DNA from 2 places in the Streptomyces sp. NPDC087300 genome. Region 2 is predicted to be linked to the other one. Evidence: riboswitches for the same ligand, from Rfam matches in the RefSeq annotation. Region 2 holds a riboswitch; the other holds the start of a gene.

Region 1 (11,036 bases), on a different contig from region 2:
CCGAGGGTTTCGCCGGGGCGTACGTCGAAGCTGAGCCCGTCGACCGCCTGCACCGCCGCCACCTGGCGCTGGAGCAGCCCCTTCTTGATGGGGAAGTGCTTCACCAGGCCGTCGACCTTGAGCAGTGGCTCCTGCGAGCCCTTCGTCTGCGCCGGGATCGTCATCTCACGGCCCTTCACGTCGTCTTTCACAGCTTCGGCGCAATCTCTTCGGTCCAGATCCTGGTGCGCTCTTCCTGCCCCATGTGGCAGGCGGTGTAGTGCCCCGCGGCCACCTCGCGCAGTTCGGGGCGCTCCTTGCGGGTGATCTGGTCCTTGGGGATGTCCGCGTAGGGGCAGCGCGGGTTGAAGGCGCAGCCGCTCGGCAGGTTGATCAGGCTGGGCGGGGAGCCCTTGACCGGGATCAGCCGCTCGGTCTCCTCGCGGTCGATGCGCGGCATCGAGCCCAACAGGCCCCAGGTGTAGGGGTGCTGGGGTTCGTAGAAGACCTTCTCCGCGGTGCCGCGCTCGACGCACCGGCCGCCGTACATGACCAGGAGCTCGTCCGCCATCTCGGCGACCACGCCCAGGTCGTGCGTGATCATGATGACCGCGGAGCCGAACTCCTTCTGCAGGTCCCTGATCAGGTCGAGGATCTGCGCCTGGACGGTCACGTCGAGGGCGGTGGTCGGCTCGTCCGCGATGAGCAGCTCGGGGTTGTTCACCAGCGCCATCGCGATCATCGCGCGCTGGCGCATGCCGCCGGAGAACTCGTGCGGGTAGGAGTCGACGCGCTTGTCCGGCTGGGGGATCCCGACCCGGTCGAGCATCTCGATCGCCCGCTTGCGGGCGGTCTTCTTGTCGACGTCGTTGTGGACCCGGTACGCCTCGGTGATCTGCTTGCCGATGGAGTAGTACGGGTGCAGCGCGGAGAGCGGGTCCTGGAAGATCATCGCCATCTCGCGGCCGCGCAGCTTGCGCACCTCGTCCGGCGGCGAGCTCAGGAGTTCCTTGCCGTCCAGCCAGATCTCACCGGAGATCTGGGCCCGCCGGGAGCCGTACTGGCCCGCGGTGTGCAGGCCCAGGATGCCGAGCGAGGTGACCGACTTGCCGGAGCCCGACTCGCCCACGATGCCGAGGGTCTTGCCCTTCTCCAGCGAGAAGTTGAGCCCGTCGACGGACTTGACCAGGCCGTCGTCGGTCGGGAAGTGCACCTTGAGGTCGCGCACCTCGAGGAAGGCGGAGGGAGCGGGCGAGTCCGCGGCGACGGGTTCGCCCACCGCGGCTCCGCTCTTGGACAGTTCGGTCATCCCAGCCTCACTCGCGGGTCGATGACGGCGTACATAAGGTCGACGACGAGGTTGGCCACGGCGATCGCGAGCGCCGCGCACAGGGTCACGCCGAGAATGACGGGCAGGTCCTTGCTGCTGATCGCCCTGACCGCTTCGAGGCCGAGGCCCGGCAGGTTGAACGTGGACTCGGTGAGCACGGCGCCGCCCATCAGGACACCGAGGTCGAGTCCGAAGACGGTGAGGATCGGCGTCATCGCGGAACGCAGTGCGTGCTTGCGGATGACGGTGACCTCGCCGAGGCCCTTGGCGCGGGCGGTGCGGATGTAGTCCTCGCCCAGCACTTCGAGCATGGTGGCTCTGGTGAGGCGGGCGTACATCGCCGCGTTGAGGAAGGCGAGGACGATCCACGGCAGGATCAGGGTCTGGAGCCAGACCCCTGGTGAGTCGTCGGTACTGAGGCTGTCCGCGATCTTCACCCAGCCCAGCTGGTGGACGAAGACACCCATCGCGATCATGCCGGTGAAGAAGACGGGGAGCGAGACGCCGCCGAGGGCGGTGGTCATCGCGGCACGGTCCCAGATGGAACCCCGCTTGAGCGCGGAGACCACACCGGTGGCGACACCCGCGGCGAGCCACAGGACACAGGCACCCGCGGCGAGCGCGCCGGTGACGGGAAGCGCGTCCTTGAGGGTCTCCCAGACGGGCGCCTCGGTGCGGAAGGAGTAGCCGAAGCAGGGCGCGGGGCAGTGCGTGACGTCACTTCCGTTGACGTAGTCGCGCCCCATCGGGATGCCCTTGATGAAGTCCCAGAACTGGACGAGAAGCGGGTCGTCGAGTCCGAGTTTGGTCCGGATGCCCTCGATCTGCTCGGCTCCGGTGGCCTTGCCGGCGAAGAGGACGGCGATGTCCTGTCCCGCCCACTTGGGCAGCATGAAGAAGACGGTGAAGGTCGCGAGCAGTACGACCAGCACCATGATGATTACGGCGATCAGGCGCCGGATGAGATAAGCAAGCACTGTGCGCGGCCCGGCGGTGACCGGGACCCCCTTGTGAGGGGTCCCGGTCATCGCCCGGGGCCATCACCTGCCCTTCGGACTGGCGGGATTCGGCGGCGATGTGACGGTCGATCAACTACTGGTACTGCGAAGGCGGTTACTTCGTGACGCCGAGCGAGACGTAGTCGTAACGACCGTTGTACGCGTCGGACATGTAGGCGTTGGTCAGCCTCGAACCGCGCCAGGTGATGTTCTTCTCGTAGAGGAAGGGCATCCAGTCGGCCTGGTCGAGGATCCGCTTGTCGAGCTCCTTGTAGACCTCGCCCGCCTTGACCGGGTCGGTCTCCGCGATGGCCTTGTCGAAGAGCCCGTCGATCTTCTTGTCCTTGATCTGGGACTCGTTGTAGTTACCGGTCGGGTTCAGGAAGCGGCTGTCGAACAGCGGCTGCGCGTAGCCCTGGCCGGACGGGAAGTCCGGGCCCCAGCCGCTCATCGTCATGCCGTAGCCGCGCTTCTTCACGACGGAGGGCGAGCCGGTGATGCTGGAGGTGTCGGCACCGTCGAGGGCGTCGACGTCGACCTTGATGTTGGCCTTCGCGAGCTGGGCCTGGAGTGCCTCGGCGGCGTCGACCTCACCCGGGTTGTTGTTGCGCGCGGTGAGCTTGGTGCTGAAGCCGTTCGGCATCTTGCACTGCTTGAGCTCGTCCTTGGCCTTGGCCAGGTCCGGCTTGCCCTTGCGCTTCAGGACGCCGTACGGGTCGTAGTCGCTGTGACCGGGGATCGCCACGGGGAAGGTGCTGTTGGCGATGTCACCGGCCGCGACCTTGCCGCCGCGGGTCTGCTGGAGGCTCGCGAAGTCCGTGGCGTAGAAGACGGCCTTGCGGCAGTGCTCGTTGTCGAACGGCTTCGCGGTGTGGATCAGCGCGACGTAGCGCACGAAGGACGTGTGCATGTTGTCGACGTTGGCACGGTGGTCCGAGACCGCGGTGACGCGGCCGGACTGGGTCATGCCCGTGCCGTTGAGGTCGACGTCGAAGTCGCCCTCCATCAGCTTCTTGTCGTTCTCCTCCAGGTTGGCGGAGATCGTCACGTCGATCTTGTCCGGCAGCGCGGCGCGGATCGGGTCCGAGGACTTCTTCCACTTGTCGTTGCGGACCAGCACGATCTTCTTGTTGGACTTGTACGTCTGGAACTTGTACGGGCCCGAGGAGAAGGGTCGCTGCGTGTACTTGGCCTTCGTGTCCTTGGCCTCCTTCACCGGCGAACCGGTGGGCATGGCCAGGAACTGCTCGAAGTCACCGTTGCGCTTGGGCAGCTTGAAGATGATCGTCTGGTCGTCGGGGGTCTCGATCGCGTCCAGACCGCCCTTGTCCTTGTACGGCCCCTTGTACTCCTTCTTGGGGTCGAGCGTCTGGCGGATGTAGCCGGGACCACCGGTGATGGTGTCCGTCGCCCAGGCGCGCTCGATGCCGTACTTGACGTCCTTGGAGGTCAGCTTGGAGCCGTCCTCCCAGGTGAGGCCGTCACGCAGCTTGTACGTGTAGGTCTTGCCGTCGTCGGAGATCTTCGCGGTGGAGGTGGCGAGGTCCGGGACCAGCTTCGTACCCGCCTTGCCCGGCTTGGTGTCGTAGGACACCAGCTGGCGCGTGTAGAAGCGCATGAAGTCCCACGACATGCCGTAGTAGGCACGCTGGGGGTCGGCGGAGTCCAGGTCCTGCTTGCCGACCATCTTCAGCGTCCCCCCCTTCTTCTTGGACGCGTTGGCGACCTTGTCGAGCGCCGCGTTGTAGCCGGCACCCTTTCCGCCGTCGCCGTCACCGTCACCGCTGCCGCAGGCCGTGGTGGTCACCAGCGCCGCGACGACGAGGGCCGCACCAGCGGTGAGCCGTCGTTTCGAGGAAACTGTGGGCATTTTCTCGTAACCTCCGAGATTCGCGGTCCCTGGCCATGAGCTGCCGGAGAACCATGGGTAGAGCCACCTGACATGCGGCAGGGGCAAGTCAGTTGAGGACTTCTAACGCGTCCCCTTCGGGTCGAGCGCGTCCCGCAGCCCGTCGCCGAAGAGGTTGAAGGCCAGGACCGTGATGAAGATCGTCACGCCCGGGAAGACCATGAACATCGGATCGTGCTCGTACGTCTCGAGCGCGTCGCGCAGCATGCCGCCCCACGAGGCCGTCGGCGGCTTCACGCCGGCGCCGAGGAAGCTGAGGGCCGCCTCCGTGAGGATGTTGGTCGGGATCATCAGCGTCGCGTAGACGGTGATGGGGGCGACCAGGTTGGGCAGCAGCTCGCGGAAGAGGATGTGGCGCCGGCCGCCGCCGAGGCTGCGGGCCGCTTCGACGTACTCGCGCTCACGGAGCGAAAGGGTCTGGCCTCTGACGATCCGTCCGACGTAGGGCCAGCCGAAGAAGCCGATGACCATGACGAGGATCGCGACGCGCACGCTCGTGCCGGTCAGGCCGAGCAGGTCGTCCGGCAGGACGGAGACCAGGGAGATGATGAAGAGCAGCTGCGGGAAGGAGAGCAGCACGTCCATCACTCGGCTGATCAGCGCGTCGACCCAGCCGCCGAAGTAGCCCGCGATGATCCCGAAGAGGGTGCCGAGGGCGACGGCGACGATGGCCGCGAGGAACGCCACGAGGAGCGAGATCCGCGCGCCGTAGACGATGCGACTGAAGACGTCACGGCCCTTGTTGGGCTCGACGCCGAAGAGGAAGTCGCTGCTCACTCCGCCGAGCGCGCCCTTGGGCAGGTTGGTCAGCTCGTCGAGCTTGTCCTGGTGGAAGTCGTTGGGCGGATGCCCCAGCAGGCTCACGATCAGGGGCGCGAAGATGGCGACAAGCACCAGGACCAGCACCGTGATGCCGCCGGCCAGGGCGACCTTGTCCCGCTTCAGGCGGTTCCAGGCGATCTGCTTGAGGGACCGACCCTCGACCTTCTTCACCCCTGCATCAACTGCGGGAGCGACGTCCTCGGTCGGGTCCGCGTCCGCAGGTGTGTCATGCAATGGTGCCGTCATCGTGGCAGGGACCCCTCTCAACCGGTGGTGACCGGCCCGCACTTGCCGCTGTAGCGACGTGATCAGTCCGTCGTACACAGGGGCGAAGGCCCCTTGGAGCGGGAGTCTTCATCCCCGTCGCGATCTGTTACCAGTCTTGAAGGGGAAAGGATGCGCAAACGTGATGCTGATCGAGGTGTTCCGTTATGCGGACGCCGGTGAACGAGGGTCGAACACGGGGCAGTTGGGGTGCAAGGCGCCACAGGAGCCCATAGGGCCCCACCCGCATCAGAACGGACATCACGCCCGTTATCGCTGCTCAGTACCGCGGTGCGGGGTCGCGCAGGGTGATGTGCGCCCGTCGGGGGTGTCGCGAGGGGGGCGCGAGGGGGCGCTAGGGGTGTCGCGTACGGCGGTGCGGCTGCCGGCTCAGTACTGCGCGGGGTAGCCGTAGCCGCCGGCCGGGGCGGGGGCCGCCTGGGCCTCGCGGTCGTAGAACGGCCGGGCGTTGGCGCGCAGCCACATCGCGACCGGGTCGTCCTCGTCGGACATCGCGACGGTCGACACCGGCAGCCCCTCGGGGACGGCCCCGATGGACTGCTGCATCATCGTCCGCACCGCGTCGACCGACGGCGGCGACGTGTCGTACACGTCGAGGCCGATGGCCAGATATGGCGCACCGAGCGCGGGCTGCACCCAGGCCCTGCGCAGCGAGCGGACCACCGGAGTGCGGTGCGCGTTCTGCGTCAACAGGGCGTAGAACTGGGGGATTTCGATGCTCGGCTCGGTCAGCCTGAGCGGTCCCGCGGGCAGCAGGTCGAGGCCCGACGCGATACGGCGCAGATCCAGCCAGGGGATGCCGACGCCGCCGCCCGGCGCGTGCGGGTTGAGCCAGAGGCCGTAGTGATCGGGATAGAGGGTGCGCGAGACGTCGATGCCGCGCACCACTTCATAGCTGCGGTTCCAGCCACTCGCGGAGAGCTCCTGGGCGGACGTCACACACGGTGCGTAACCGAGCCCGTCGATCTCCATGTTCCCGTACTGGGCGTCGGGGGAGCCGGACTGGCCGTGCCAGAGCAGCATCCACACCTGGTCCGCGGCGAGTGCGCGGAGCAGTGCCTCATAGGCGTCGTAGCGCCCCGGCGTCACCTGGCGCAGCGCCTGCTCGACCTGTCCCCCGAGGCTCGAACCAGCTCGTCCAGGGGAGACCCCATCGCCCGCGGCCGTGCCCGACGCACTCACCCGTAACCGCCCCTTCATGACGAATCCGACGCACCCCGCCGCCGGGCACCACTGAGTCCCGGCCGGGACATGGAACCAGCTTAAGCGGCGATCCCGGCGCGGACTTGACGTACGCGGCCTCAGGCCGCGCGGTGATAAAAGGGCCGGACCCGCTCGCGCAGCCAGTCGCCCACCGGGTCCTGTGCCACGTCGAGCAGTACGAGGTTCACCGGCCACGGCGCGGGCACCTGGCCGAGCGCCCGGCCGAGGGCCTCCATCGGCAGGTCGCGGGCGCCGCCCTCCCAGGTGGACAGCTCGACGCCGATGAACAGGGTCGGGTCGTCCGTCTCGACGTCGGCCAGGCAGCGGCGCGCGGTGAGCACCACGCCCGTCGCCTCGAACTCGCGGCCCGCCGCGGCCAGGAAGTCCACCGGATCGTGCTGCCAGTCCGGCTCGTACAGACGTACCCGCCCGCCGCTCGTGGGCCCGTCCAGCGGGGTGCGGCCTGCGCGGCAGAGCTCGGCGACGGCCTCGGGCGGCAGCGGGACGCCGACGGTGCCGTCCGGGTTCAGGGCGATGCCCAGCTGCGGGGGCAGCCCGCGCGCGAACTCCACGGCGGGCGCCACGGTGTGGCCCATCCGGTCCGCCGCCTCGCCGAGCGCCTGCCGGAACTGCTGCTCGGAGCTGAAGACGGGCACGTACGCCTGGCCTTCGATCTCCAGGGTCGGCAGGTCGAGCGTGCCGTTCTCGGGCCCTCCGCCGTTCGGCAGCGGGATCCAGATCGGGCTGCGCCCGAGCACCTCGACGATGCGTCCGCCCGCGGAGGCGCCGGCGCCGAGGGAGGCGGCGAGCACCTCCTCCAGTTCGTTGCCCGGCCATCCGCCGTACGGATGGGCGTGTGCCTGCGCCGGAAAGTCCATCTGTCCAACCCCTGCTCGCGACCGCTCTGCCTGCGGCTCGAACCCTAACGCCCCCGGCGGCCGGTCAGCCCTCGAAGGTGATCCCCCGCAGCACGCCCGCGGCCCGCCGGTCCAGGAGCACCGCGGAGCCGCAGCCGCCCGGCAGGTGGCCGCGCTCGGCGGCGCCGACCAGCCGGGCCACCGTTCTGCGGTGCCGGGCGAAGGCGTACCGGGAGACGCCGCGGCCGCGCGCCCGCTGGCCTTCGAGGGCCGTGCCCGCGGGCACGTCGAGCAGCAGCAGGTGCAGGGTCGCGCCGCGCCGCGCGGCCTCGCGGGCCAGCCAGCGGCGCACCCACGCCTGGGTGCCGCAGTCGTGCACGACGACGCTCTCGCCCGCGCGAAGGACCCGGCGCAGGCCCGCGTAGTGCGCGAGGCGGACCAGCGGGCGGTAGACCGCGTAGGGCAGCCGCCGCGGCATGCGGCGGGCCCAGCGGTCACGGGTGTCCTGGGAGTCGATGCGCGGGCCGCCGACCGCCTGCCGCATCAGCGTGGACTTGCCGCCGCCGGGCAGCCCCGAGACGACGACCAGGTCGCCCGCGGCGAAGGTGAGCCGGTGCGGGCTGTGACCGGCTCGCCGCCTGAGGTCCCTGACGACGGCGGCGGGGAGCGGGACACAGCTCTCCCTGGCCGGGGCGGTGGCCTGCCCCGGCAGCGCCACCCCCGTGGTCGTGGCGTAGACACTGGCCTTGCTGCGCACCGTGATCGGCCTCCCCATAGCGGTCACGTACTGCTTCCCCGGCAAGTGTAAAGAGAAGGTAATGCGGCACAAGAGGATTCCCGGGCCACGGCTCCCCCTCGACAGGGTCGCGTGCAATGATGTGCCCGCCAACTCCATACCGGCCGTTTGAATCCGCGCGGGAGAGTTCCCGGCAGCCGTCGTACGACTACGGACGACGCACCGGGGCGCCGAAGGAGCAAGTCCCTCCCTTGAATCTCTCAGGCCCCGTACCGCGCGGGCGAGGCACATCTGAAAAGCGGACCGCCCGTGCGGTCCCACCCAAGGTGCAAGCCGGACGTCCCCCTCTTCGGGGCGCTTCCGGCGAACCTCTCAGGTTCCGATGACAGATGGGGAGGATCGACCTCGCCCGTCATGCCCTGGGAGTTCCCTTCATGAGCACTGCCCCCCGTCTGACCTCACTCGATGCCGTGCATCGTGCGCTCGGTGCGACCATGACCGACTTCGCGGGCTGGGACATGCCGCTGCGCTACGCCAGCGAGCGCGAGGAGCACAACGCCGTACGCACCAAGGCCGGCCTCTTCGACCTGTCCCACATGGGCGAGATCACGGTCACCGGGCCCGAGGCCGTCGACTTCCTCAACTACGCGCTGGTCGGCAACATCGGCTCGGTCGGCGTCGGCCGCGCCCGCTACACGATGATCGTCGCCGAGGACGGCGGCATCCTGGACGACCTGATCGTCTACCGGCTCGGCGCGGCCGAGGCCCCCGAGTACATGGTCGTCGCCAACGCCTCCAACGCGCAGGTCGTGCTGGACGCGCTGACCGCCCGCGCGGACGGCTTCGACGCCGAGGTCCGCGACGACCGCGACGCCTACGCGCTGCTCGCCGTCCAGGGCCCCGAGTCCTCCGGCATCCTGAAGTCCCTCACGGACGCCGACCTGGACGGCCTGAAGTACTACGCGGGCCTGCCCGGCACCGTCGCGGGCGTGCCCGCACTGATCGCCCGCACGGGCTACACCGGCGAGGACGGCTTCGAGCTCTTCGTCTCGCCCGGCGACGCGGAGAAGCTGTGGGGCGCGCTGCTTGAGGCGGGCGCGCCGGTCGGCCTGGTCCCCGCCGGGCTCTCCTGCCGTGACACGCTGCGCCTGGAGGCGGGCATGCCGCTGTACGGGCACGAGCTGACCGCCGCGCTGACGCCGTTCGACGCCGGTCTCGGCCGGGTCGTCAAGTTCGAGAAGACCTCCCAGTCCGACACCTTCGTGGGACGCGCGGCCCTGGCGGCCGCCGCCGAGCGCGCCGAGGCCGCGCCGCCGCGCAAGCTGGTGGGCCTGATCGCCGAGGGCCGCCGGGTGCCGCGCGCCGGGTTCTCCGTGGTCGCCGAGGGCAAGGTCATCGGCGAGGTCACCTCGGGTGCCCCCTCGCCCACGCTGGGCAAGCCGCTCGCCATCGCGTACGTCGACGCGGCGCACGCGGAGCCGGGCACGCCGGGCGTCGGTGTCGACATCCGCGGCACGCACGAGCCCTACGAGGTCGTGGCGCTGCCGTTCTACAAGCGCCAGAAGTAGCGCCCGCCCACCGGCGCCGGACACCGCGTCCGCCCCGCCGCGTGCCGCACTCGGCCCACCCGTTCATCAGCACTCCCCCGCGTACAGGAGAATTCAGGTCATGAGCAACCCCCAGCAGCTGCGTTACAGCAAGGAGCACGAGTGGCTGTCGGCCACCGAGGACGGCGTGGCGATCGTCGGCATCACGGAGCACGCGGCCAACGCGCTCGGTGACGTCGTCTTCGCCCAGCTCCCCGAGGTCGGTGACACGGTGACCGCGGGCGAGTCCTGCGGCGAGCTGGAGTCGACCAAGTCGGTCAGCGACCTCTACGCCCCGGTGACCGGCGAGATCGTCGCCGCCAACCAGGACGTCGTCGAGGACCCGTCGCTGGTCAACTCCGCCCCCTTCGAGGGCGGTTGGCTGTTCAAGGTACGTATCTCGGGCGAGCCGGACGACCTGATGTCCGCCGACGAGTACACCGCATTCACCGCCGGCTGACCCATACCGATAGGGATCGTGTGATGTCGCTTCTCAACACCCCCCTCCACGAGCTGGACCCGGACGTCGCCGCCGCCGTCGACGCCGAGCTCCACCGCCAGCAGTCCACCCTGGAAATGATCGCCTCGGAGAACTTCGCTCCGGTCGCCGTCATGGAGGCCCAGGGGACCGTCCTCACCAACAAGTACGCCGAGGGCTACCCCGGCCGCCGCTACTACGGCGGCTGCGAGCACGTGGACGTCGCCGAGCAGATCGCGATCGACCGGGTCAAGGACCTGTTCGGCGCGGAGTACGCCAACGTCCAGCCGCACTCGGGCGCCTCCGCCAACCAGGCCGCCCTCTTCGCGATCGCCCAGCCCGGCGACACGATCCTCGGCCTGGACCTGGCGCACGGCGGCCACCTCACCCACGGCATGCGCCTGAACTTCTCCGGCAAGCAGTTCAACGTGGTCGCGTACCACGTGGACGAGGCCGGCCTGGTCGACATGGCCGAGGTCGAGCGCCTGGCCAAGGAGAACAGCCCCCAGGTGATCATCGCGGGCTGGTCCGCCTACCCGCGCCAGCTCGACTTCGCCGAGTTCCGCAGGATCGCCGACGAGGTCGGTGCGAAGCTGTGGGTCGACATGGCGCACTTCGCCGGGCTCGTCGCCGCGGGACTGCACCCCAACCCGGTGCCGTACGCGGACGTGGTCACCTCCACCACGCACAAGACCCTCGGCGGCCCGCGCGGCGGCATCATCCTGGCGCGCAACAAGGACTTCGCGAAGAAGCTGAACTCCGCGGTCTTCCCCGGCTTCCAGGGCGGCCCCCTGGAGCACGTGATCGCCGCGAAGGCCGTCTCCTTCAAGGTCGCGGCCTCCGAGGAGTTCAA
Region 2 (11,036 bases):
TGCGCATCACCGACCTCCGCGAAGGGGTCTTCTACGCGGAGCTGGTCTTCGCGAGCGGGGTCGAGGTGAGCGCCCGGCCGTCCGACGCCATAGCGCTCGCGCTGCGCACCGGGACGCCGATCTACGGAAGTGACGGTGTCCTCGACGACGCGGGCATCGCGATCCCGGACGAGCAGGAGGACGAGGTGGAGAAGTTCCGCGAGTTCCTCGACCAGATCTCGCCCGAGGACTTCGGTACCAACAGCCAGTGAGCCGCCTCCGGGCGGCCCGCGCCGGACCATTCGGCTAGCCTTTCCCGGCGGTGAGTCACGGGAAACCACTCTCAGGGTGATTATCACTCGGCGTGCCTAGTGTGGCGATCGTTGACGAGCCCCTGGTGACTGCCTACCGTCGAGAAGGCAGGTCAAGGACGGAGGTCGGCGTGAGAAGCAGCGGCGACGGTACGGCGGTGGGCGGTCCGTACCCGTTTCACGGCAGCGCGGCCGATCACTCTCCGAAACGGCCCATGGCGGTCCAGGGGAGCGGGGACGCGACGTTCGAGAATTCCGAGCAGATCGGGTATCGCGGTCCCACCGCGTGTGCGGCCGCGGGGATCACGTACCGACAGCTCGACTACTGGGCCCGTACGGGCCTGGTCGAGCCCAGTGTGCGGGCCGCGGGCGGGTCGGGTACCCAGCGGCTCTACAGCTTCAGGGACGTCGTCGTCCTGAAGATCGTGAAGCGGTTCCTCGACACCGGGGTGTCGCTGCAGAACATCCGCACCACGGTCCAGCACCTGCGCGAGCGCGGGTTCCGTGACCTGGAGCGGATGACGCTGATGAGCGACGGGGCGACGGTGTACGAGTGCACGTCGCCCAGTGAGGTCCACGATCTGCTCCAGGGGGGTCAGGGCGTCTTCGGGATCGCCGTGGGTGTCGTCTGGCGCGACGTCGAGTCCGCGCTGTCCCAGTTGCACGGCGAGCGCATCGACACCGGGGAGACGCTGGTCGGGCACAATCCCGCCGACGAGCTCGCCAGACGCCGCAACAGGGCCGTCTGAGGGCTTCGACAGGGCTTCCGTGGTTCTTCCCGGTCCCCTTCGGAGCTTTCCTCGGCCCCGTCGGCATCAACGCCGCTCCAGCGCCGCTTCGCATGGCGCGGGGCGGCGTTGTCAGTGGCGTAGGGCAGCATCGAGGGTGTGAGAAGCGCGCCGACGATTCTGCATCTGGACATGGATGCCTTCTACGCGTCCGCGGAGCAGGCCGCGAAGCCGAGCCTGCGCGGGAAAGCCGTGGTCGTGGGCGGACTCGGGCCGCGTGGCGTGGTGGCCACCGCGTCGTACGAGGCGCGGCGGTTCGGGGTGCACTCGGCGATGCCGATGGGGCAGGCGCGCAGGCTCGCGCCGAACGCGGCGTACCTCGTGCCGCGCTTCGGGCTGTACCGGGAGGTCAGCGAGCAGGTGATGGGGTTGCTGCGGGAGCTGTCGCCGCTGGTGGAGCCGCTCAGCCTGGACGAGGCGTTCGTGGACCTGGAGGCGGGCGGCGTCGCCGATGACGAGGCGTCGGCCAGGGCCGTCGGGGAGCGGCTGCGGTCGGACATCAGGGCGGTGACCGGGCTGACCGGGTCGGTGGGCCTCGCGGTCTCCAAGATGCTCGCGAAGATCGCCTCGGAGGAGGCCAAGCCGGACGGGCTGCGGCTGATAGCACCGGGGACGGAGCGGGCCCTGCTGGGGCCCATGTCGGTGCGTACGTTGCCCGGGGTGGGTCCCGCCACCGGGGACCATCTGCGGCGGGGCGGGATCACGACGGTCGAGGAGATCGCGGAGGCAGGCGAGGACGAGCTCGTACGGCTGCTCGGGAAGGCGCACGGGGGCTCGCTGTACGCGATGGCGCTCGCGCAGGACGAGCGGCCCGTGGTGGCGGAGCGGGACACCAAGTCGGTCAGCGTCGAGGACACCTACGACGTGGACATCCATGACCGGGTGCGGGTCCGTACGGAGGTCGCGCGGCTCGCCGAGCGGTGTGTGCAGCGCCTGCGGGCGGCGGGGCACTCGGGGCGGACCATCGTGCTGAAGGTGCGCAGGTTCGACTTCTCGACGCTGACGCGGTCCGAGACGCTGCGGGGGCCCACGGACGATCCCGGGGTGGTGCGGGAGGCCGCGGCGCGCCTTCTGGAGTCGGTGGACACCACGGGCGGGGTACGGCTGCTGGGTGTGGGGGTCACGGGGCTGGCCGACTACACGCAGGAGGACCTGTTCGCGCAGGCACAGGCGGAAGCGGTGGCGGCCGAGGTCGAAGCCGCGGCTGAGGCGGGAGTGGTGGTCGGCGCGGAGGTCTCGGCGGGGGCGGACGAGAGCGGCGCGGGTGAGCCGGAAGCGGAGGCGGTCGAGGAGGCGGTGGGGCCGGCGCCGGCCGAGCGGCGGTGGGCGGCCGGGCACGATGTGCGGCACGCCGAGTACGGGCACGGCTGGGTGCAGGGGAGCGGCCTGGGGCGGGTGACGGTGCGCTTCGAGACGCCCGGGTCCGAGCCGGGGCGGGTGCGGACGTTCAGGACCGACGACCTGGATCTTGAGCTCGCGGAGCCCTTGCCGTTGGTGGGCGTGGGGGTGCCCAGCGGGTGGGCCGAGCGGGAGGGGGCGCGGGTGGCGCCCGTGGCGCCGGGGCAGGAGTGAGGCGCTGGCGTCGATCGGGGAGGCGGGCAAGCAGGCGGGTGTGTGGCGCGTGTCGGTCGGGACCCAAGGGCGGTGTGCCGTGGGTCAGGACGCTTCTGAGCCGGCGATCTGGCCGAAGTCCTGGTCGGGCGGGGGCGACTGCGGGAGCGTGGTGTCCAGGCCGTAGTGGTGGTAGAGCTGGAGTTCCTGCTCGGGGGAGAGGTGGCGGCCCACGCCGAAGTCGGGGGCGTCCTTGATCAGGGCGCGGTCGAAGGGGATGTGCAGGGTCCCGTCGCCGATCAGCTCGCTCGGTTCCAGGGGGACGAAGGCGTCGCGGCTGAAGAGGCCGGTGCGTATGGCCGCCCACTCCGGGACGCCGGTCGCGTCGTCGAGGTACACCTCGTCGATCGTGCCGATCTTCGCCCCGTTCCGGTCGAACGCCTTGCGGCCGATCAGGTTCCGCGGATCGATGTCGGTCTGCACGGGCCCTCCAGCTGGTCGAGGGGAATCGAATATGGGCGCAACTCATCTTTAATCGTTCGTACTCACTACGAAAGAGCACTTCGGGGCAGGCGGCCACTCGAACGAACGGCCGTGGTCCTCGCTGGTAGGCTGGCGCCTGGCTGCTGACCCCGTGCGGGAGAGCTCTCCGGAGGACGATTCCGGAGGCGCCGAAGGAGCAAATCCTCCCCGGAATCTCTCAGGCACCCGTACCGCACGGACGAGGTCACTCTGGAAAGCAGGGCGGGCGTCGGGCGGGCACGTTCGGGACCCTTCCTCACCGACGGTGAAAGCAGATCTGCCGCTGGACCGGGCGGGCCTGTGAAGCTCTCAGGTTGAGATGACAGAGGGGGAGGCCGTCCGGGTACCCGCGCCGTGGTACCCCTCGCAGGTCGTGCAGACCAGGAGGCCTCCGCCATGACTGCCACCAATCGCATCCCGCTCTCCGAGCTCGAGCAGGGCATCCCCTTCGAGCAGCGGCACATCGGGCCCGATGCGGAAGCGCGGGCCAAGATGCTCGCCCAGGTCGGGTACGGCTCGCTCGACGAGCTGACGGCCGCCGCGGTGCCGGATGTGATCAAGAACGCCGAAGCGCTGAACCTGCCCGGTGCGCGCACCGAGGCCGAGGTGCTCGCCGAACTGCGTTCGCTCGCCGACCGCAACCAGGTCCTCGATTCCATGATCGGGCTCGGCTACTACGGGACCTTCACCCCGCCGGTCATCCTGCGGAACGTGATGGAGAACCCCGCCTGGTACACCGCCTACACGCCGTACCAGCCCGAGATCTCGCAGGGCCGGCTCGAGGCGCTGCTCAACTTCCAGACCATGGTCGCCGAGCTGACGGGGCTGCCCACCTCGGGCGCCTCGCTCCTGGACGAGGGCACGGCCGCCGCCGAGGCGATGGCCCTCTCGCGGCGCATGGGCAAGGTGAAGAACGGCGTGTTCGTCATCGACGCCGACACGCTGCCGCAGACCGTCGCCGTCATCCGGACCCGCGCCGAGCCGACCGGTGTCGAGGTCGTCGTCGCCGATCTGAGCGAGGGCGTACCCGCCGAGGTCGCCGAGCGCGGTGTGGTGGGCGTGCTCGTCCAGTACCCGGGCGCCTCCGGTGTCGTACGGGACATCAAGCCGCTGATCGACCAGGCGCACGAGCTCGGCGCGGTCGTCACGGTCGCCGCCGATCTGCTCGCGCTCACGCTGCTCACCTCGCCCGGTGAGCTCGGCGCCGACATCGCCGTCGGTACGACGCAGCGCTTCGGTGTGCCGATGGGCTTCGGCGGACCGCACGCCGGTTACATGGCGGTGCGCGAGAAGTTCGCGCGCAGCCTGCCGGGCCGGCTCGTCGGCGTCTCCGTCGACGCCGACGGCAACAAGGCGTACCGCCTCGCGCTCCAGACCCGTGAGCAGCACATCCGCCGTGAGAAGGCCACCAGCAACATCTGTACCGCTCAGGTGCTGCTCGCGGTCATGGCCGGAATGTACGCCGTGTACCACGGACCCGAGGGCCTCAAGTCGATCGCGCGGCGCACCCACCGGTACGCGACGCTGCTCGCCGCCGGGCTCACCGCGGGGGGCGTCGAGGTCGTGCACGGCGCGTACTTCGACACGCTGACCGTGCGCGTCGCGGGCAAGGCCGAGGCGCACGTCTCCGCCGCCCGCGAGGGTGGCGTGAACATCCACCAGATCGACGCCGACCACGTCTCCATCGCCTGCGACGAGACGACCACGCGCAAGCAACTGACCGCCGTGTGGGGCGCCTTCGGGGTCGACGCCGACATCGACGCGCTGGACGCCGAGGCCGCGGACACGCTGCCCGAGGCCCTGCTGCGCGGTGACGACTACCTGGCGCACCCGGTCTTCCACCAGCACCGCTCCGAGACGTCGATGCTGCGCTACCTGCGCAAGCTGGCCGACCGTGACTACGCGCTGGACCGCGGCATGATCCCGCTGGGCTCCTGCACCATGAAGCTCAACGCGACCACCGAGATGGAGCCGGTCACCTGGCCCGAGTTCGGGCAGCTGCACCCCTTCGCGCCCGCCCAGCAGGCGCAGGGCTACCTCACGCTCATCCGTGAGCTGGAGGAGCGGCTCGCCGAGGTCACCGGCTACGACAAGGTCTCGCTCCAGCCCAACGCCGGGTCGCAGGGTGAGCTCGCGGGCCTGCTCGCCGTGCGCGGCTACCACCGTGCCAACGGCGACGAGCAGCGCACCGTCTGCCTCATCCCGTCCTCCGCGCACGGCACGAACGCCGCGAGCGCCGTGATGGCGGGGATGAAGGTCGTCGTCGTCAAGACCGCCGACGACGGCGAGATCGACGTCGAGGACCTGCGCGCCAAGATCGAGAAGCACCGCGACGAGCTGTCCGTGCTGATGATCACCTACCCGTCGACGCACGGCGTCTTCGAGGAGCACGTCGCCGACATCTGCGCGTCGGTGCACGAGGCCGGCGGTCAGGTGTACGTCGACGGCGCCAACCTCAACGCGCTGGTGGGCCTCGCCAAGCCGGGCCACTTCGGCGGCGACGTCTCGCACCTGAACCTGCACAAGACCTTCTGCATCCCGCACGGCGGCGGCGGTCCCGGTGTCGGTCCCGTCGGTGTGCGCGAGCACCTGGCGCCGTACCTGCCCAACCACCCGCTGCAGCCCGCCGCCGGTCCCGAGACCGGGGTGGGTCCGATCTCCGCAGCGCCGTGGGGCTCGGCCGGAATCCTGCCGATCTCCTGGTCGTACGTGCGTCTGATGGGCGGCGAGGGACTCAAGCGCGCCACCCAGGTCGCGGTGCTCTCCGCCAACTACATCGCCAAGCGCCTGGAGCCGCACTTCCCGGTGCTCTACACCGGTCCCGGCGGTCTGGTGGCGCACGAGTGCATCATCGATCTGCGGCCGCTGAGCAAGGCGACCGGCGTCAGCGTCGACGACATCGCCAAGCGGCTCATCGACTACGGCTTCCACGCGCCGACCATGTCGTTCCCGGTCGCGGGGACGCTGATGATCGAGCCGACGGAGAGCGAGGACCTGGTCGAGATCGACCGGTTCTGCGAGGCGATGATCGCGATCCGCGCGGAGATCGAGAAGGTCGGTTCGGGCGAGTGGGCCGCGGACGACAACCCGCTGCGGAACGCGCCGCACACCGCGGCCGCCCTGGGCGGTGCGTGGGAGCACGCCTACAGCCGTGAGGAGGCCGTCTTCCCCGCCGGTGTCGTCGCGTCGGACAAGTACTGGCCGCCGGTGCGCCGCATCGACCAGGCGTACGGCGACCGGAACCTGGTCTGCTCCTGCCCGCCGCTGGATGCGTACGAGGACTGATGCGCGCGGCCCGCTCGGTGCGGGCATGCGTCGGGGCCGGTTCGGAGAAGTCTCTCCGGGCCGGCCCCTCGTTCGTTCTTCCGTGCGGATGTGCCGGCGGCGCTCAGGCGGCCGTCATGATCTGGTCGGTGCCCAGCGGTCGGTGCGGGGCGATGATCTGGCCGTCCGGCAGCAGCTCACCGGTGTCCTCGAAGAGCAGGACGCCGTTGCACAGCAGGCTCCAGCCCTGCTCCGGGTGGCTCGCCATGAGGAGCGCGGCTTCCCGGTCGGCGGAGTCGGCTGTCGGGCACGGTGGTTGGTGCTGGCACATGGAAGGGTTCTTTCGCTGCGATGAGATGGCTGTGACGTCTGTCCTGTGGCTCGATGCGGTGTTCATAACCGCCCCCCGTTGTAGTCGGTCCGATCCCAGTGTTGCCCTACGAGCGTCAATCCGCAGGGATTTTGCCGCAGCGGCTCCTACTGCTTAAGGACGTATCACCCGCCCGGACGGTTCAGCTCAACTCCCCTGTCTCTTCGGGTGGTTCGGGGTGGCCCGGCCGGGCTAGTCCACTTGGGTGGGCAGCGCCGTGCCCCGCGGCCGGTGGCGGCGGGGCACGTGCGGCGCGCCGGTCCCCCGGCCGGCTCCGCGGGTCGGTCAGGCGGGCGAGCCGAGCAGCGGCGCGGGCGCCGGTGCCAGTCGGTGGGTGAGCACCGGCAGCAGTTCGGCGACGCGGTGCGGGCGGTGGGCCGCGATGCCGGGCGGCGCGGGCGCGAGGGGGACGAGCAGATCGGTGGCGGCGAGCGTGCCGTCCGCGCCGTCGTCCGTGCAGTCGCGGTGCAGCCAGAGCGTGAGCATATACAGCTCGGGTACCGAGAGCAGGCGGGGCTGGCAGGTCATCGGCATGGCCTCGGCGTGCCGCAGGGCGCGTTCGGTGGCGGCTATGTAAGGGCCTTCGAAGAAATGGGAGAAGGCCCAGCCGTCCGGCGTGAGCATCGTGTCGGCGGCGGCCACCGCGCGCTCGCCGCAGCGGATGAGGAAACGCCAGCCGGCCAGCCGGGTGGGCGAGGTGCCCTCCGGTGTGATGCGGTCCAACACGTGGACGGGCAGCGGGAGTTCGGGGCTCGCCGGGCCTTGGGCCGAGCGCAGCGAGGGGGTGCGGGCCTCACGTACGGCTGTGGGGGAACCGAGTGCCGCGAGGACGCTGCGCAGGGCAGGCGCGGGGGCAGGGGGAACATGCAGCGGCATGGTGGGTCGCCTCTCTCATACGACAGGCACGGTGGAGCGGGGGGACAGATGCGGACGGCGCTGTCAGCTCTGGGCCAGAGGGGCGGGGGCAGTGGACCGCGAGCGCCAACTCTCTGTCTCGGAGCGGAGTTTATACGAGACGTGTTCGGACGGTGTTTCATCTAGACGCCGCAGATATTGCCGACAAGGCGGCAATGAGCCGTCCTTGTGCGGTATTTCTCCCGATATCGCGGGCGGCCCGCTTCCTCGACCTCCCGGTATTTCGCCCGCGCGGTCGGCTGAATTTCGCCGGTATATTTGACCAGGCGCCCGGAAGCGAATCTTCACCATGCCGCATGCCTGGTGAATGTGCCGTACGGCAACTCCGTCGAGCGTAGCGGCCCGCGGTCGTCCATGGGGCGTTATGGATCACATCGACTGGGCATCATCCCCCGTACACAGCGGCCGGATCCTTGGCTGCCCATCCGAGGGAGGGACGCTTCGATGGGGGAGAAGGTCGTGGCGGGCACGTTCGACCTGTCCGATCGGCACGTGTATCGGAAGAAGCTCCGGGAGTGTCTCAGGGGGCTGGAGCGGCTTCTGGAGGAGCAGCGGTTCGACCGCCCCAAGAATCTGATGGGCATGGAGATCGAGCTGAATCTGGCCGGGCCCGACGGGCTGCCGAGAATGTTGAACGCGCAGGTTCTCGAGCGCATCGCGAGCCGGGATTTCCAGACGGAACTCGGAATGTTCAATCTGGAAGTGAATATCGCCCCGCACCGTATGGGAGGGCGTGTTCTCGATCAGCTCGCGGAGGAGCTGCGCACGGGTCTCAACTATGCCCACAGAAAAGCGAACGAACTGAACGCCGGCATCGTGATGATCGGTATTCTCCCGACGCTCGGCCGCGCCGACCTGGTCTCCGCGAACCTCTCCGACGTCGACCGTTACGCGCTGCTCAACGACCAGATCGTGGCGGCCCGCGGCGAGCACTTCGCGCTCGACATCGAGGGCGTCGAGCGGCTGACCTGTACGTCCTCGTCGATAGCGCCCGAGGCGGCGTGTACCTCGGTGCAGCTGCACCTCCAGGTCACCCCCGGCCGGTTCGCCGACGTGTGGAACGCGGCGCAGGCGATCGCCGCGGCGCAGGTCGCCGTCGGCGCCAACGCGCCGTTCCTGTTCGGCCGCGAGCTGTGGCGCGAGTCGCGCCCGCCGCTGTTCCTCCAGTCCACCGACACGCGCCCGCCCGAGTTGCAGGTCCAGGGGGTGCGGCCGCGCACCTGGTTCGGGGAGCGCTGGATCAGCAAGCCGTACGACCTCTTCGAGGAGAACCTGCGCTACTTCCCCGCGCTGCTGCCCCTGATGGACCAGGAGGACCCGCTGGGCGTCATCGACGCGGGCGGGGTGCCGCAGCTCGGTGAACTCGTCCTGCACAACGGGACCGTGTACCGGTGGAACCGCCCGGTGTACGGCATCGCCGACGGCGTCCCGCATCTGCGCGTGGAGAACCGCGTGCTGCCCGCGGGGCCCACCGTCACCGACGTCATCGCCAACGCCGCCTTCTACTACGGGCTCGTGCGGGCGCTCGCCGAAGAGGCACGGCCCGTGTGGTCTCGGCTGCCCTTCGAGGCCGCCGAGCGGAACTTCGACGCGGCGTGTCGGCACGGCATCGAGGCGCGGTTGCAGTGGCCGCGGCGCGGCAGGCTCGGGGGCGTCGCCGAGGTGCCCGCCGTGCAGCTCGTCCGCGACGAACTGCTGCCGCTCGCCGCGGCGGGCCTCGACGCGTGGGGCGTCGAGCCCGCCGACCGCGATCTCTACCTCGGGGTGATCGAGGAGCGGTGCAGGCTGCGGGTGAACGGGGCGTCCTGGCAGACGGCGACGTACCACCGGGCGCTGGAGCGCGGGCTCGACAGGGAGGCCGCGCTCGCCGCGACCACCCGGCGCTACAGCGAGCTGATGCACGCGGGCGAGCCGGTGCACACCTGGCCCGTGGGGCTCAGGGAACCGGCCGTGCCGCTCGGCTGAGTCCGCGTCAGCCCTGCTTGCCGCCCGCCTCCATGATGGCCTTGAGGATCACCGCGTGGATCTGCGCCGGGTCGTCGACCTGGTGGCCCGAGCCGCCCGCGGCCTCGGCGATCTGCTGGACCTCGTCCTTGTCCGCGTCGGGGCCCACGGCGATCGCGATGATCGGCACCGGCTTCTCGGGATCGGAGAGCTCTTCGAGCTGGGAGACGAGGGAGCTGCGGGAGATGCTGCCGGGGTCCTGGTTGGCACCGTCCGTGAGGATCACCAGCGCGTTGAACTTGCCGCGCGCGTAGCCCGCCTGCGCGTCCTTGTAGGCGGCGAGCGTGGTGTCGTACAGGCCGGTGGCACCGCCGGGGACGGGTTGCAGGCCGCTGAACGCGGCGGACAGTCGGTCGCGGTGGGTCGCGCCGCCCTTGCGTTCGCCGAGCCGCTCGGTGGGCTGGAGCTTGCGGTAGTCGCGGGTGCCGTCCAGCTGCGTGGCGAACTCCCAGAGGCCGATCTCGTCCTCGTCCGTGAAGCCCGCGAGGGCCTGGAGCAGCGAGGACTTGGTGACCTCCATACGCGACTGGTCGCGCCCCGGCACCAGTTGGCGCATGGACTCCGACGCGTCGACGACGGTGTTGAGCCGGGCGCTCTGGACTGTGATGGTCCACATGCCCAGGGTCTCCTGGATCTCCTTGTCCGACGGCGGCTCGGTGGCGTCGGCGGCGTAGGGCTGCGGGGTGCGCCCGCCGGCCGCGGTGACCAGCCGGTCCGACGGCTGGTCGGGTTCGGTCCTGAAGCCGTGCTTCGCCAGGATCCGCTGCCCTTCCTCGTCGCTGAACATGGTCATGAAGCGCAGGGCCGCGCGGCTCAGGTCGGTGGACATGCCGGCGTCGTCGACCAGCGCGTACGGGTAGTCGAGGCGGGGTGAGCCGTCCTTGGGGTAGAAGAGGTCGAGGCCGTCCTCCTCGCCCGCCGACGCGTTGTGCGTGAACGCGGCCTGCTCGGAGACGATCAGCGCCTGATTGCTCCGGGCCTTGCCCTTCCCCGCCCCTTTCGCGGCCAGCGTGTCCAGGAGCCGGGCATCGCTCTTCGTGGTGCGGGTGGACAGCGCCTTGGCGAGTGCGGCGGCCTGCGTGTCGCCCTCCTTGCCGCCCTGCTTCTTCGCCGACGCGCCGATCTTGGAGAGGGCCAGCAGGCCGGTCGCGCTGCGGGCCGGGTCGGCGGCGCCCAGGCGCAGCTTGTCGCTCTTCATGGCCGCGGCGGTCAACTCCGGCCACGCGTACGTCTTCTTGGGCCAGCCAAGGGACTCGGCGGCGGACGGCAGCATGCCGATGCCGACGGGCGACGAGGCGATGTTGCCCGCGGGGGAGACCTTGGTCTGCTTGG

The links. Region 2 has a riboswitch for glycine ahead of gcvP (aminomethyl-transferring glycine dehydrogenase). Riboswitches for the same ligand answer to the same signal wherever they lie in the genome.
Region 1: another riboswitch for glycine. It lies ahead of gcvT (glycine cleavage system aminomethyltransferase GcvT); the one in region 2 lies ahead of gcvP (aminomethyl-transferring glycine dehydrogenase).

Annotation. Positions count from the first base shown of each region.
Region 1 covers NZ_JBIUYI010000002.1:894,270-905,305, reverse strand. The annotation lists gene ACIO9J_RS09625 (ABC transporter ATP-binding protein) at 1-164, opposite strand, end outside; gene ACIO9J_RS09620 (ABC transporter ATP-binding protein) at 188-1,288, opposite strand; gene ACIO9J_RS09615 (ABC transporter permease) at 1,285-2,286, opposite strand; gene ACIO9J_RS09610 (ABC transporter substrate-binding protein) at 2,423-4,177, opposite strand; gene ACIO9J_RS09605 (ABC transporter permease) at 4,280-5,284, opposite strand; gene ACIO9J_RS09600 (enhanced serine sensitivity protein SseB C-terminal domain-containing protein) at 5,693-6,505, opposite strand; gene ACIO9J_RS09595 (enhanced serine sensitivity protein SseB) at 6,625-7,404, opposite strand; gene ACIO9J_RS09590 (AAA family ATPase) at 7,469-8,158, opposite strand; glycine riboswitch at 8,289-8,404, shown strand; gene gcvT (glycine cleavage system aminomethyltransferase GcvT) at 8,554-9,687, shown strand; gene gcvH (glycine cleavage system protein GcvH) at 9,788-10,165, shown strand; gene glyA (serine hydroxymethyltransferase) at 10,189-11,036, shown strand, end outside.
Region 2 covers NZ_JBIUYI010000001.1:1,351,639-1,362,674, reverse strand. The annotation lists gene ACIO9J_RS05590 (bifunctional nuclease family protein) at 1-251, shown strand, start outside; gene ACIO9J_RS05585 (MerR family transcriptional regulator) at 422-1,039, shown strand; gene ACIO9J_RS05580 (DNA polymerase IV) at 1,178-2,650, shown strand; gene ACIO9J_RS05575 (PRC-barrel domain-containing protein) at 2,735-3,112, opposite strand; glycine riboswitch at 3,257-3,355, shown strand; gene gcvP (aminomethyl-transferring glycine dehydrogenase) at 3,548-6,436, shown strand; gene ACIO9J_RS05565 (DUF5999 family protein) at 6,540-6,746, opposite strand; gene ACIO9J_RS05560 (hypothetical protein) at 7,071-7,661, opposite strand; gene ACIO9J_RS05555 (glutamate--cysteine ligase) at 8,145-9,665, shown strand; gene ACIO9J_RS05550 (substrate-binding and VWA domain-containing protein) at 9,673-11,036, opposite strand, start outside.